2 regions of the Janthinobacterium sp. MP5059B genome follow, and region 1 is predicted to be linked to the other one. Evidence: predicted binding sites of a transcription regulator. Region 1 holds the regulator's gene; the other holds the start of a gene.
The links. The regulator sigma-54, encoded in region 1, starts transcription at its own class of promoters, with help from an activator protein. The targets are predictions, from matches to a motif close to TGGCANGNAANCTGCTTT.

Region 1 (5,910 bases):
GTGCCGAAAGTGCCCGTGCAGGCTTCCTTGCTGCAGGCGCTGGAAGAAATGACGAAGAAAGGCATGGGCATGACGGCCGTCGTCGACGCGGACAACCGCCCCGTGGGCGTGTTTACGGATGGCGACTTGCGCCGCATGTTCGAGCGCGTGCAGGATTTCACGCAAGTGGCGATCCGCGACGTCATGCATGCGCAGCCGCGCAGCATCGCGCCCGAACGCCTGGCCGTGGACGCCGTGGCCGTGATGGAGCAGTTCCGCATCAACCAGATGCTGGTCGTCGATGCCGACGGCAAACTGGTGGGCGCGCTGCATATCCATGATCTGACGCAAGCGAAGGTGATCTGATGGATAGCGTGGCGGACAACCTGGCACGCGCGGCCAAGGTCAAACTGATGATCTTTGACGTCGATGGCGTGCTCACCGACGGCAGCCTGCATTTCGGCCCGGACGGCGAGATGATGAAAACGTTTAATGTGTATGATGGCCTGGGCATCAAGCTGCTGCAGGAATCGGGCGTGCAGACGGCCATCATCAGCGCGCGCCGCTCGGCCATCACGGCGCGCCGCGCGCAAGACCTGGGCATTACCCACGTACACCAAGGCGGCCACGACAAGCTGACGCCGTTTCGCGAACTGCTGGCGCTGACGGGCTTGACGGAAGAGCAATGCGGCTATATCGGCGACGACGTCATCGATGCGCCCATCCTGAAACGCGTCGGCTTTGCCGTCAGCGTGCCGGGCGGACGCCCGGAAGTGCAGGGCCTGGCCCACCATGTGACGCAGGCCGGCGGTGGCCGCGGCGCGGTGCGCGAGATCTGCGAATTCCTGCTGCGTGCCCAGGACAATTATGCGCGCGTCATGGCGCCGTTCCTGGAGTGAGGCGCGCCGCCTCGCCAGTGACATTTGAAAGAGTGAAGCCCTATGCGTAAGCCAGGAGGCGCCCATCGCTGGCGCATGATTTTTACCGTGCTGGGCGCGGTTGTTGTCGCGCTGGGCAGCTTTTGGCTGCTCGAGGTGATGAACAAGAATAGCCAGGACATCACGGCCAGCAAGCATCTGGATGAGCCCGACTATTTCATTACCAATTTCAGCCTGGTGCGTATGGACTTGACGGGAAAACCCAGCTATATCGTGTCGGGCACCAAGCTCACGCATTATCCGCTGGACGATTCGTCCGATATCGACCGGCCCTTCGTGCGCAAGCTCACGCCAGGCATGCCACCGATGAACATGAATGCGGAACTGGCGCATATCGACCAGGACAATACCCGGCTGCAACTGCACCGCAATGTCGTGATCGACCGCGTGGCCAGTCCGAAGGCGCAGAACCTGACGGTCAAGACGGAAGCGCTGACGGTGTTCCCGGATGAGGAAAGAATGGAAACGGACGTGCCTGTCGATATCCTGACGGGCACCTCGCGCCTCAATGGCATCGGCATGAAAGCCAATAACGCCACCGGCGTGGTGGAAGTGCAGAATGCGCTGCGCATGGTCCTCCCGCCGAAACCGCGCCCGGCCGCGGCGGCAAAATGACAGAATGAAACAAGGAAACCATACTATGAAGAACATCTTGCTGTTGACCGTATTTTCCCTGGCCATCATGGGCGTGGCGCATGCCGAGAAGGCCGATTCCGAGAAGGAAGCCGTCATCACGGCACGTAGCGGCCACGTCGATGACATCAAGCAGGTGCGCACCCTGACGGGCGACGTCGTGCTGGTCAAGGGGACCCTGACCATGAAGGCGGGTCGCGCCGTGATCACGGAAGATCCGCAAGGCTACCAGTTCATTACCTTCTGGGCCGATCCCGGCAAGCTCGCCACCTTCCGCCAGAAGCGCGATGGCGCGGGCGACCTGTGGGTGGAAGGCGAAGCGGAGCGCGTGGAATACGACAACAAGACGGAAGTGGTGAAACTGTTTTCCAGGGCCAAGCTGACGCGCCTGGAAGGCACGAAAGTGACCGACGTGGCCAATGGCGCCTTCATCTCGTATGACAGCCGCAAGGAAGTGTTTGCGATGGAAAATTCCAACAGCGGCACCAGCACCCCGGATGGCGGCAGCGTGCGCATGGTGATCCAGCCGAAAACCAAGGCACCGGCGGCGGAGAAAGCGCCGGCCACGCCTGCGCCAGGAAAGAAATAATGGATAATACTCGTTGCGGCAGCACCCTGATCGTTCGCGGGCTGCAAAAAACCTATGGCAAGCGGCAAGTCGTGCATGATGTCTCGCTGCAAGTCGAATGCGGCGAAGTGGTGGGTTTGCTGGGCCCGAACGGCGCCGGCAAGACCACCTCGTTCTACATGATCGTCGGCTTGGTGCCGTCCGATGGCGGCAGCATCGATATCAGCGGCGTGGACATCTCCAGCCTGCCGATCCACCGCCGCGCGCAGATGGGCCTGTCCTACCTGCCGCAGGAAGCGTCCGTCTTCCGCAAACTGACGGTCGAAGACAATATCCGCGCCGTGCTGGAAATCCAGACCGTCGAAGGCCGTCCGCTGACGAAGGCCGAGATCGAGGTGCGCCTGGATAAATTGCTGGCTGACTTGCAGATTGAAAAGCTGCGCGAGAACCAGGCCCTGTCGCTGTCCGGTGGCGAGCGCCGCCGCGTGGAAATCGCCCGCGCGCTGGCCACCGATCCCCGTTTCGTGCTGCTCGACGAACCGTTTGCCGGTGTCGATCCGATCGCCGTGATCGAGATCCAGCGCATCGTGCGTTTCTTGAAGGAGCGCAATATCGGCGTGCTGATCACCGATCATAATGTGCGTGAGACGCTGGGTATCTGCGACCGTGCCTACATCATCAACCAGGGCTCGGTACTGGCGTCGGGGCGCCCCGACGACATCATCGCGAACGAGTCGGTACGCCGGGTCTATCTGGGCGAACACTTCCGCATGTAAGCCAATGAAACAATCATTGCAGCTGCGCACTTCGCAGCACCTGGCACTGACGCCGCAGTTGCAGCAATCGATACGCCTGTTGCAATTGTCTACCCTGGAATTGCATCAGGAACTAGAGCAATTGCTGACGGACAATCCCTTGCTCGAACGCCTCGATGATCCGCTCGACCGTTCGCTGCGCCTGCTGTCCGACGGTGCCTTGAGTTCCACGGCCGCGCCGGCCGAAGCGCCGCCCCAGCCGCCAGGCCAGGAGGTGCCCGCAGCGCCGGCCGAAGCGGAAACCTTTGATGGCGATGCCGGCGAGGGTCCGGCCGCCGCGGATGGCGGCGACAGCGACTGGAGCGAGGCGAGCCGGGGCAAGGCGCCCGACGACGAAGATTCGCGTCCGCAACTGGAGGCCCATCACTGCACCCTGCGCGAACACCTGATGGAGCAGATGCGCGTGACGGTGCTTGAATTGCGCGACCGCGCGCTGGTCGAGCTGATCATCGACGCGCTCGACGACAATGGCTACCTGGAAGAGTCGCTCGACGACATCCTGGCGCGCCTGCCGGAAGAGCTGGAAATCGACGCCGACGAGATGCGCACGGCCTTGTCTCTCTTGCAAAGTTTCGATCCGCCCGGCGTGGGCGCGCGCAATGCCTCCGAATGCCTGGCGCTGCAAATCAAGCGTTTGCCGCACATCGCCATGGTGACGCGCCGCATGGCCCTCGTCATCGTGGAAAAGCACCTGGCCTGGTTTGCCCAGCGCGATTTCAACAAGCTGAAAAAAGCCCTCGATTGCGACGATGAAGACTTGCGCGAAGCGCAGACGGTGATTCGCCAGTGCAATCCGCATCCGGGCGCCGTGTTCGCCTCGGACGTGTCCGATTACGTGGTGCCCGACGTCGTCGTCAAGCGCGCGCGCAATGGCTGGCAAGTCACCCTGAACAACGATGTCATGCCGCGCCTGCGCGTCAATGCCATGTACGCCAACTTGCTCAAGCAGGGCAAGGGCGAGGGCGCCATGGGCGCACAGTTGCAGGAAGCCAAGTGGCTGATCAAGAATATGCGCCAGCGCTTCGACACGATCCTGCGCGTGGCGCAGGCGATAGTAGAAAGACAAAAGAACTTTTTCTCGCATGGGGCCGTTGCCATGCGTCCCCTTGTGCTCCGTGAAATAGCTGATACACTGGGTTTACACGAGAGTACTATCTCGCGGGTAACAACTCAAAAGTACATGCTGACCCCGCACGGCATGTTCGAGTTGAAATATTTCTTTGGTAGCCACGTCGCCACCGAAGCGGGGGGCGAAGCGTCATCGACGGCGATACGGGCATTGATCGTGCAACTGACAGGAGCAGAAGACCCTAAAAATCCTTTATCCGACAGTAAGATTGCGGACATGCTGGGGGAGCAAGGCATGGTGATTGCGCGACGTACTGTTGCCAAATACCGGGAAGCGTTGAAAATTCCGCCAGTGAGCCTGCGTAAGTGTTTGTAAGTTTTTTTCGGTTCCTCTGCGGGCCGGATAGGATGGACCGCACGAACCCGATCATCTTTAGGAGTGTGTATGAATCTCACCATCAGCGGACATCATCTCGAAGTGACACCAGCCATCCGTGAATACGTACAAACGAAGCTGGAGCGCGTGAAACGTCATTTCGATCAAGTCATCGATATTGCCGTGATTCTGACCGTGGATAACCTCAAAGAGAAAGAAAAACGTCAAAAGGCTGAAGTCAACCTGCGTTTGAGCGGCAAGACTGTCTATGTGGAAAGCTTGGCGCACGACCTGTACGCCGCGATCGATACCCTGATCGACAAGCTCGATAGGCAAGTGATGAAATACAAAACCAAAGTGCAAGGGCACGGTAAAGAGGCGATCAAGCATCTGCCAGACAACTCCGAGGAAGAAGCCGTCGTCGCCGTCTAAGGCCACCCGCTTCCAGCAGTTGTGATCAACTAAGGGCGCACATCTTGCGCCCTTTTTTGCGCCTGGACCTTTTGAGCGCAATGTTCGCCGCGCAGGGGCTAAAATGTTTGCACTTTCACTTTTTTCCTGCCTGCCATGAGCGACTTCGTCCAGACTTCCATCCGCAACCGCACGGGCCATATCGTGCTCGACCGTCCGAAAGCCTTGAATTCCCTGTCGCTGGAGATGGTGCGCGCCCTGAGCGCGGCCCTGCTGGCCTGGCGCGACGATCCGCAGGTGGACGCCGTGGTGATCCGCTCCAGCAGTGAAAAAGCCCTGTGCGCCGGCGGCGACATCCGTTTCTTTTTCGATGCTGGCTTGGCCACGCCGCAAGGCGGCAGCGCCATGCTGGAAGATTTCTTTACGGAAGAATATGCTTTAAATCATTTAATTCATTTCTACCCGAAACCGTATATCGCCGTGATGGATGGCGTGGTGATGGGCGGCGGCATGGGCGTGGCGCAAGCCGGGCCGGGCAACCGCCTGCGCATCGTGACGGGCCGCACGCGCATGGCCATGCCGGAAGTCAATATCGGCTTGTTTCCCGACGTGGGCGGCAGTTATTTTCTATCCCGCCTGGCCGGCCAGCTGGGCCTGTACCTGGGCTTGACGGGCTTGACGATCAACGCGGCCGATGCCCTGTACACGGGGCTGGCCGATGTCTACCTGCCTGAGGCGCAGATGGGGGCGCTGCTGGACCTGTTCGAATCGACGCGGGGCGAGGCCTTGCCGGTGGCCATCAAGGCGCTGGCGGCGCCTTTCCAGGCCGAGGCGGGGGTATCTCCCCTGGCCACGGCGCGCACGGCGCTGGACCGCCATTTCGGCGCCCCTTCCGTGGCCGCCATCATGGCCTCGCTGGCGCAGGATGACAGCGCGTTCGCGGCCAAGGCGCTGGCGGCCATGCGCCTGCGTTCGCCCTTGATGATGTCGGTGACCCTGGAATTGCTGCAGCGGGGCGCCCACCTGGGCGTGGCCGATTGCCTGCGCATGGAGCGCACGGTGGTGCGCCATAATTTCGAACATGGCGAAGTGCTCGAGGGCGTGCGCGCGCTGGTGGTCGAC
Region 2 (5,910 bases), on a different contig from region 1:
CTACCATGTCTGAAATCTCAACCAAACCTTATATGCTGCGCGCCATCTACGAGTGGTGCACCGACAGCGGCTACACGCCGTATCTCGCGGTCAAAGTCGATTCGCGCACCACGGTACCGATGGAATACGTGAAAAAGGGCGAAATCGTGCTCAACATCAGCTTCGGCGCCACCAGCGGCCTGAAGATGGACAACGACGCCATCCGCTTCCACGCCCGCTTTGGCGGCGTCTCGCGCGAAATCTACGTGCCGGTCGACAACGTGATGGCCATCTACGCCAACGAAAACGGCCAGGGCATGGCCTTCGAGCCCGTGCTGGGCAACGATGACCCGGACGCGCAACCGACGGACAGCCCGGCCTCCGCCGACGTCCCGCCACCCGTGCTCGCCCCCGCCGCCAGCGGTCCCACCCTGTCATCCGTGCCGACCAGTTCCCCCGAACAACGCGACAACGCCACGCCCGGCGACGACGAGCCACCAAAAAAAGGCGGCCGCCCGACCCTGACACGCATTAAATAGCGTATAATTCGCAACGCGCAGTTTTTGCCGACTTAGCTCATTTGGTAGAGCAGTTGATTTGTAATCATCAGGTGGCCAGTTCGAAACCGGCAGTCGGCACCAAGAATTCAGTGGTAAATCAAAGGGTTACCCGCTTCGGCTGGTAGCCCTTTTTTCTTTTCTCCCCCCTGCGAACCACTCCCGTGACGCGTTGCTGCACCGCGCAATGACTATCAGCACGTTTAGGCGCAAGATGAGCACGTGCTTGCGCAAAGCAGGCTCCCGATGTCTGGCTTGCCTACCTGGGGAAATATCATGTCCGCACACACTTACAAACTGATCGAACTGGTGGGAACATCGACCGAGAGCAGCGATCAGGCGATACGCGATGCCATTGCCAAGGCGGCGCTGACGGTCAAGCACATGGACTGGTATGAAGTGACCGAGTCGCGGGGACATATCGTCGACGGCAAGGTAGCGCACTTCCAGGTCACGCTCAAGGTCGGCTTCCGGCTCGAGTAAAGGGATCGATTAAGGCAGGCGGCGCATTCACCGCCGCGCGACCGCTCCCCGGCTTTCCAGCCACTCCCGGCCGCCGGCATCCAGCGCGGTCTCGATGACCTTTTCCGGCAGGCTGTAGACGGTCGCCCAGCTGGCGCGGCCATCCTGCGTGTTGGCGGGAAAACTGTGCGTCTCGATCGGCCAGTGATATTTGCGTTTCAATGCCTTGACGATGGCGGCCAGCGAGACGCGGCCTTGCAGCGGTTCGGCGCCGGACTGGTCGCGGTTCGACAGCAGCACGGCCAGGACCTGGCCGCGGCCCGTGCGCGCGCCGGGGAAGGTGGGGGTTTTGTTTGCCATGGCCTATTTTACCGGGCAATGATCGGACGAGAGGCGATGTGCCGCACCTTTGATCCGGCGCAAGCGCCGCAGCGGCTTTGCGTCCACGATGGGTATTTCGCCAGGCGTGCCAGCGCCCCTCTGCCAGCCTGGGCCTATCATCATGGGGCACAGGAGCCTATCATGCACAGCCTGAACATCCACGCCATGCAATGGCAGCCCGTCGCCGATATTTCCGCCGTCGATCCGCTGCTGCCCGAGGATCTCGCTTGCTTTCGCGAACTGCGCGATGTGCTGCAACGCTATAGCGCGCTCGACCGCTTCGGCATTTCCCTGATCCACCGCCATTTCGACATCGCCGACGATGAGGAGCTGATGGAGTACACGGATGCGGAAGCACGCACCCTGACGGTCAAACCTGTCAAGAAAAGCGACATCGACTGGCAGCATACGACGATTACCAACTGGAAATTGACGGACGGCGAGGAAGTGGCGCGCATCGGATGCGGCTGCGCACGCAATTCCGGTGGCCACCTCGGCTATCACCGGGGCACCTGAGGCGGGCTGGCACCGCCCGACAAGCGGCGTCGGCCTTTCTTACACTTTGCTTCCGCCAGCTCAGTCCGCTTTGCGCAAGCAATTGATTTCACGTGATTTTTTTGTGTGGCACGCAAGCTGCTTATCCCTGTCTACGAGATGAATCCAGGCAAGTCATCCTGGATTCTTTGTCCCCCGGATTTTTCGAGACTGACCACGATAAGAGGCTGCGATGAACGTCGATCACACACGAAGCAAGACCCTGGGCTGGCTGGGCGCACTGGCGGCGGCAAGCCTGCTGGCCAGCGGCCAAGCACAGGCCGGCGCGTACGGCCTGGCCGTCAATGAGTTGAACAATTTCCGCATCACCACCAGCGCCGGCGCGCTGTCGCTGGCCGGCGCCAACCGCAATGCCAGCGACAGCGCGTTTTTCGAAGGCGGCGTGGCCGTCAATCCGCGTGCCGTCAATACGGGGCCGGCCGCCAACGCCGACGTACTGCAAGTGTGCTCGGGCGGAGGCTGCAGCGGCTTGCAGCAAAACCATTACGCCCCCAGCCCCAGTTCCACCCTGGAGTTCGCCCGCGGCGATGCACATGCCTTCGGCAACATGCTCAATGGCGGCGCCACGGTGCGCGCCGTGGCGGAAGCCCAGCGCAACACGGTCGGTGCCGCCACGTCCACGGCCGGCGACACGCTCACCGGCTCCGTCAACCTGACCCTGTCGAGCGCCGGCTTCATCACCTTCAGCTTCATGGGACGGCGCGACCTGCGCACCAGCGTGACGACCATGGGCGACAAGTCGAACGTGTCGATCATGGATATCTTCAATATCTCCTGCAACAGCGCCAGCCCCGTCGGCTGCCTGTCGAACGCGAATGCCGATGGCGTGATCTTCCAGTTCGCACCCGATGGCGATGCCAACAATGGCAGCGACGTCAACGGCAACCATACGGTCGGCAGCCTGGATCCGTTCAGCCTGAACATGACGGCAGGCACCAACGACCCCGCTACCGGGCGCGCCTTCACGAATGGCTTTGCGATGTTTTCCCTGACCTCGAATTTCGCCCTGCCGGCTGGCAGCTACACCTTGAACTTTTCCAAGTCCACGCGCACCGACATCGTCGTCATCGATCCCCTGGCCGTGCCGGAACCAGGCACCCTGTTCCTGCTGGGCATGGGACTGGCGGCCCTGGCTTTTACGCGGCGCCGCCAGCCACAATCATCAGCAGCATGAAATAAAACGGCGCCTCCTGGGCGCCGTTTTATTTTGCATCAACAGAGGCGTGTTAACCGAGCCGCGCCAGCGCCTGGCGCGCCAGCTGCAACTGCTGCAGATAATAGCGGTGCAGCATGGCCGGATCGCTCAGGTCGCGCCCGAGTACCAGGCGCAGCTCGCTGACAGGACAATCGGCGGCCTGGGTCTGCACCTGGGTTTGTACCTGCATCCCCAGCTGGCGGGCCAGCTGGCGCGCCGCCTGCTCCTGCGCGGGCCGGTATTCGACGCGCGTGCGCGCCACCTGGAAGCTGGTTTCATTGGCCAGGCGCACCACCTGCACGGGACTGCCGGCCAGGCTGCGCGCCAGTGCGGCGGCCAGGCCGGGCACGCCATTGCCATTCACAATTTCCAGGCGCGGACGGGGCACGGCAACGGGCACGCTGCGCACGGCTGCCGGCACACGCTGCAAGCGGGCCATGCCGTCGCCTTGCGTGATCTCGATGCGCGCCATGGCGGGCGCATCCGGCACCGGCGCGGCCACGGGTACACCTTGCGGCGGCGCCTCGCTGCGCAAGACGGCCATGTCGCGCCGCAAATCGTGCTCCTGCAAGCTGGCCGCCTGGCGCCGCATGACTGCCGCGCGCGCGTGTTGCCCCAGCCGTTCGAGCACCTGCGCCAGATGCTGCCAGGCCAGCGCATTGAGCGGGTCGAGCAGACACGCCTGTTCCAGCGCGGGCAAGGCTTGCGCATCGCGTCCACTCAGATAATAAGCATGACCGAGATTGCTGAACAGATACGCCTGTTGCGGCTGCGGCGTGCCCGCCTCCTGCGTCAAGGCCAGCCAATGGGCAATCGCCGCATCGTGCTCGCCCCGCTGCGCGTGCAGCACGGCCAGGCCGTTGCGCGCATTCACATGGCGCGGCGCGGCGCGCAAGGCTTGCGCATACGCCGCTTGCGCGGCAGGCAGGTCGCCCGCATCAAAATACTGGCGTCCCGCGACATAGGCCGCATCGGCAGCGGCAGCGGGCGGCGCCGGCAGCAGCGGCGCGTGCGCCGTGTGGCTGGCGCACGCGCCCAGGCCCAGACAGGCACAGGCGGCGGCCAGGCGGGAAATCGTCAAGCGCATGGTAGCTCCTTTCAGCGGCTGGCCATGGCCGGCACGAGCACGCGATACACTTCGATCACGGCCGGCCCCATGAGCACCAGCATGAGGGTGGGAAAGACGCAAAAGATCAGCGGGAACAGCAGTTTCAGGGCAATCTTCGCTGCCGCCTCCTCGGCCAGCAGGCTGCGCTTGCCGCGCAGGTTTTCCGAATGCACGCGCAGCGAATCGCCCATGCTGGTGCCGAAGCGTTCCGATTGAATCAGCATGGCGACCAAGGTATCGACGTCTTCCACGCCGCTGCGCAGAGCCAGGTTGCGCAGCGCCTTTTCCTTGGAAAAGCCGGCGCGCATTTCCATCAGCACCAGCTGCAACTCCTGTGCCAGCACCACGCTCTTGATATGGATTTCGCCTGACACCTTCACCAGCGCGCGCTCCAGGCTCAGGCCCGCTTCCACGCACACGGTCAGCAAGTCGAGCGCGTCCGGGATGTTTTCAAAGATGTCGCGCTGCCGCCGCTTGGCCGTGCTGGCCAGCACCAGGTTCGGCAGGTAATAGCCGATGGTGGCGCTGACGCACAGCAGCAACAGCAGCACGCTGCGCAGCTGCGCCGCCATGGCGCTGGCCGCATACAGACCCAGCACGGTGGGAAACAGCAGGGCCAGCACGCTTTTCGCGGCGAAGTACAGGGCCGGTGCGCTGGCCTGGCGCCAGCCCGCATTCATGAAGCGCGTGCGCAGCGGCGAGCGCTCCCAGCCCTCTTCCGGCAGCGACAGCTTGCTGAACGGCTGCGCCACGCGCGCCACGCGCTCCACCCAGCCGTTTTCCGCCACCGCCTCGCTGGCGGCCGGCGCCATGGAACCGAACAGGCGCTGGCGCAAGGCACCGGGAAAGAAGATCAGCCACGCCAGCAGGGCCAGCGCCACCACCACGGCGAAGACAATCAACAGAAACAGCAGTTGCGAGCCAGTCATGGCATTTCCTCCGATTGATCGACTGACAAAACGTTCAGGGCTAGGCGTGTCGCCGAAGGCAATACGACAGTACGACAAGGCGACGCAACAACGCCATGGACTTTTTTCAGACGATCTCTTAGATGCGGATGCGGATCACGTTGCGCATCCACACGACACCCAGCGCCACCATGCCGGCCGCGTACCACAGCAGTTTGATGCCGCTGGGATCCGTCCACAGCAGGCTGATGTATTGTGGGTTGACCAGCGCCATCACGCCGATCATCACCACCGGCATCAAGCCCAACACCCAGGCCGACATGCGCCCCTCGGCCGACAGCACGCGCACCTGTCCCAGCAGTTTCAAGCGGGCGCGGATGATGCGCGCGATGCTGACCAGCACTTCGGCCAGGTTCCCGCCCGATTCGCGCTGCACCAGCACGGCGATGACAAGGTAGCGCAAGTCCGTCAGCGGAATGCGCGCGGCCAGGTTTTGCAGCGCCTCGTTCATCGGCACGCCGTAATTGATCTCTTCGTGCGCCATCTTGAATTCGCCGCTGATCGGCTCATTGAGTTCATCGCCCACCATCTGCAGCACATTCGAAAACGAGTGTCCGGCGCGCAGCGCGCGGGCCAGGAAATCGGCCGCTTCCGGCAATTGCGCCTCGATCTTTTTCAGCCGCGCGGCGCGCGCGCGCAGCACGACCATGCACGGCCCGCCGCCTGCCACGCCCAGCAGCAGCAAGGCGCCCGGCAACGGCATGG

Region 2: a site for sigma-54 is predicted at 2,002-2,019, ahead of JAB1_RS11480 (EDSAP-1 family PEP-CTERM protein). Genes of this name have one in related genera too.

The regions. Positions count from the first base shown of each region.
Region 1 covers NZ_LRHX01000005.1:157,417-163,326, forward strand. The annotation lists gene JAB1_RS04365 (KpsF/GutQ family sugar-phosphate isomerase) at 1-345, shown strand, start outside; gene JAB1_RS04370 (HAD hydrolase family protein) at 345-878, shown strand; gene lptC (LPS export ABC transporter periplasmic protein LptC) at 921-1,532, shown strand; gene lptA (lipopolysaccharide transport periplasmic protein LptA) at 1,558-2,139, shown strand; gene lptB (LPS export ABC transporter ATP-binding protein) at 2,139-2,894, shown strand; gene JAB1_RS04390 (RNA polymerase factor sigma-54) at 2,899-4,377, shown strand; gene raiA (ribosome-associated translation inhibitor RaiA) at 4,447-4,809, shown strand; gene JAB1_RS04400 (enoyl-CoA hydratase/isomerase family protein) at 4,945-5,910, shown strand, end outside.
Region 2 covers NZ_LRHX01000007.1:219,226-225,135, reverse strand. The annotation lists gene JAB1_RS11505 (ClpXP protease specificity-enhancing factor) at 6-518, shown strand; tRNA gene JAB1_RS11500 (tRNA-Thr) at 545-620, shown strand; gene JAB1_RS11495 (dodecin) at 813-1,019, shown strand; gene JAB1_RS11490 (hypothetical protein) at 1,047-1,358, opposite strand; gene JAB1_RS11485 (hypothetical protein) at 1,521-1,895, shown strand; gene JAB1_RS11480 (EDSAP-1 family PEP-CTERM protein) at 2,107-3,108, shown strand; gene JAB1_RS11475 (LytR C-terminal domain-containing protein) at 3,161-4,216, opposite strand; gene JAB1_RS11470 (type II secretion system F family protein) at 4,228-5,166, opposite strand; gene JAB1_RS11465 (type II secretion system F family protein) at 5,285-5,910, opposite strand, start outside.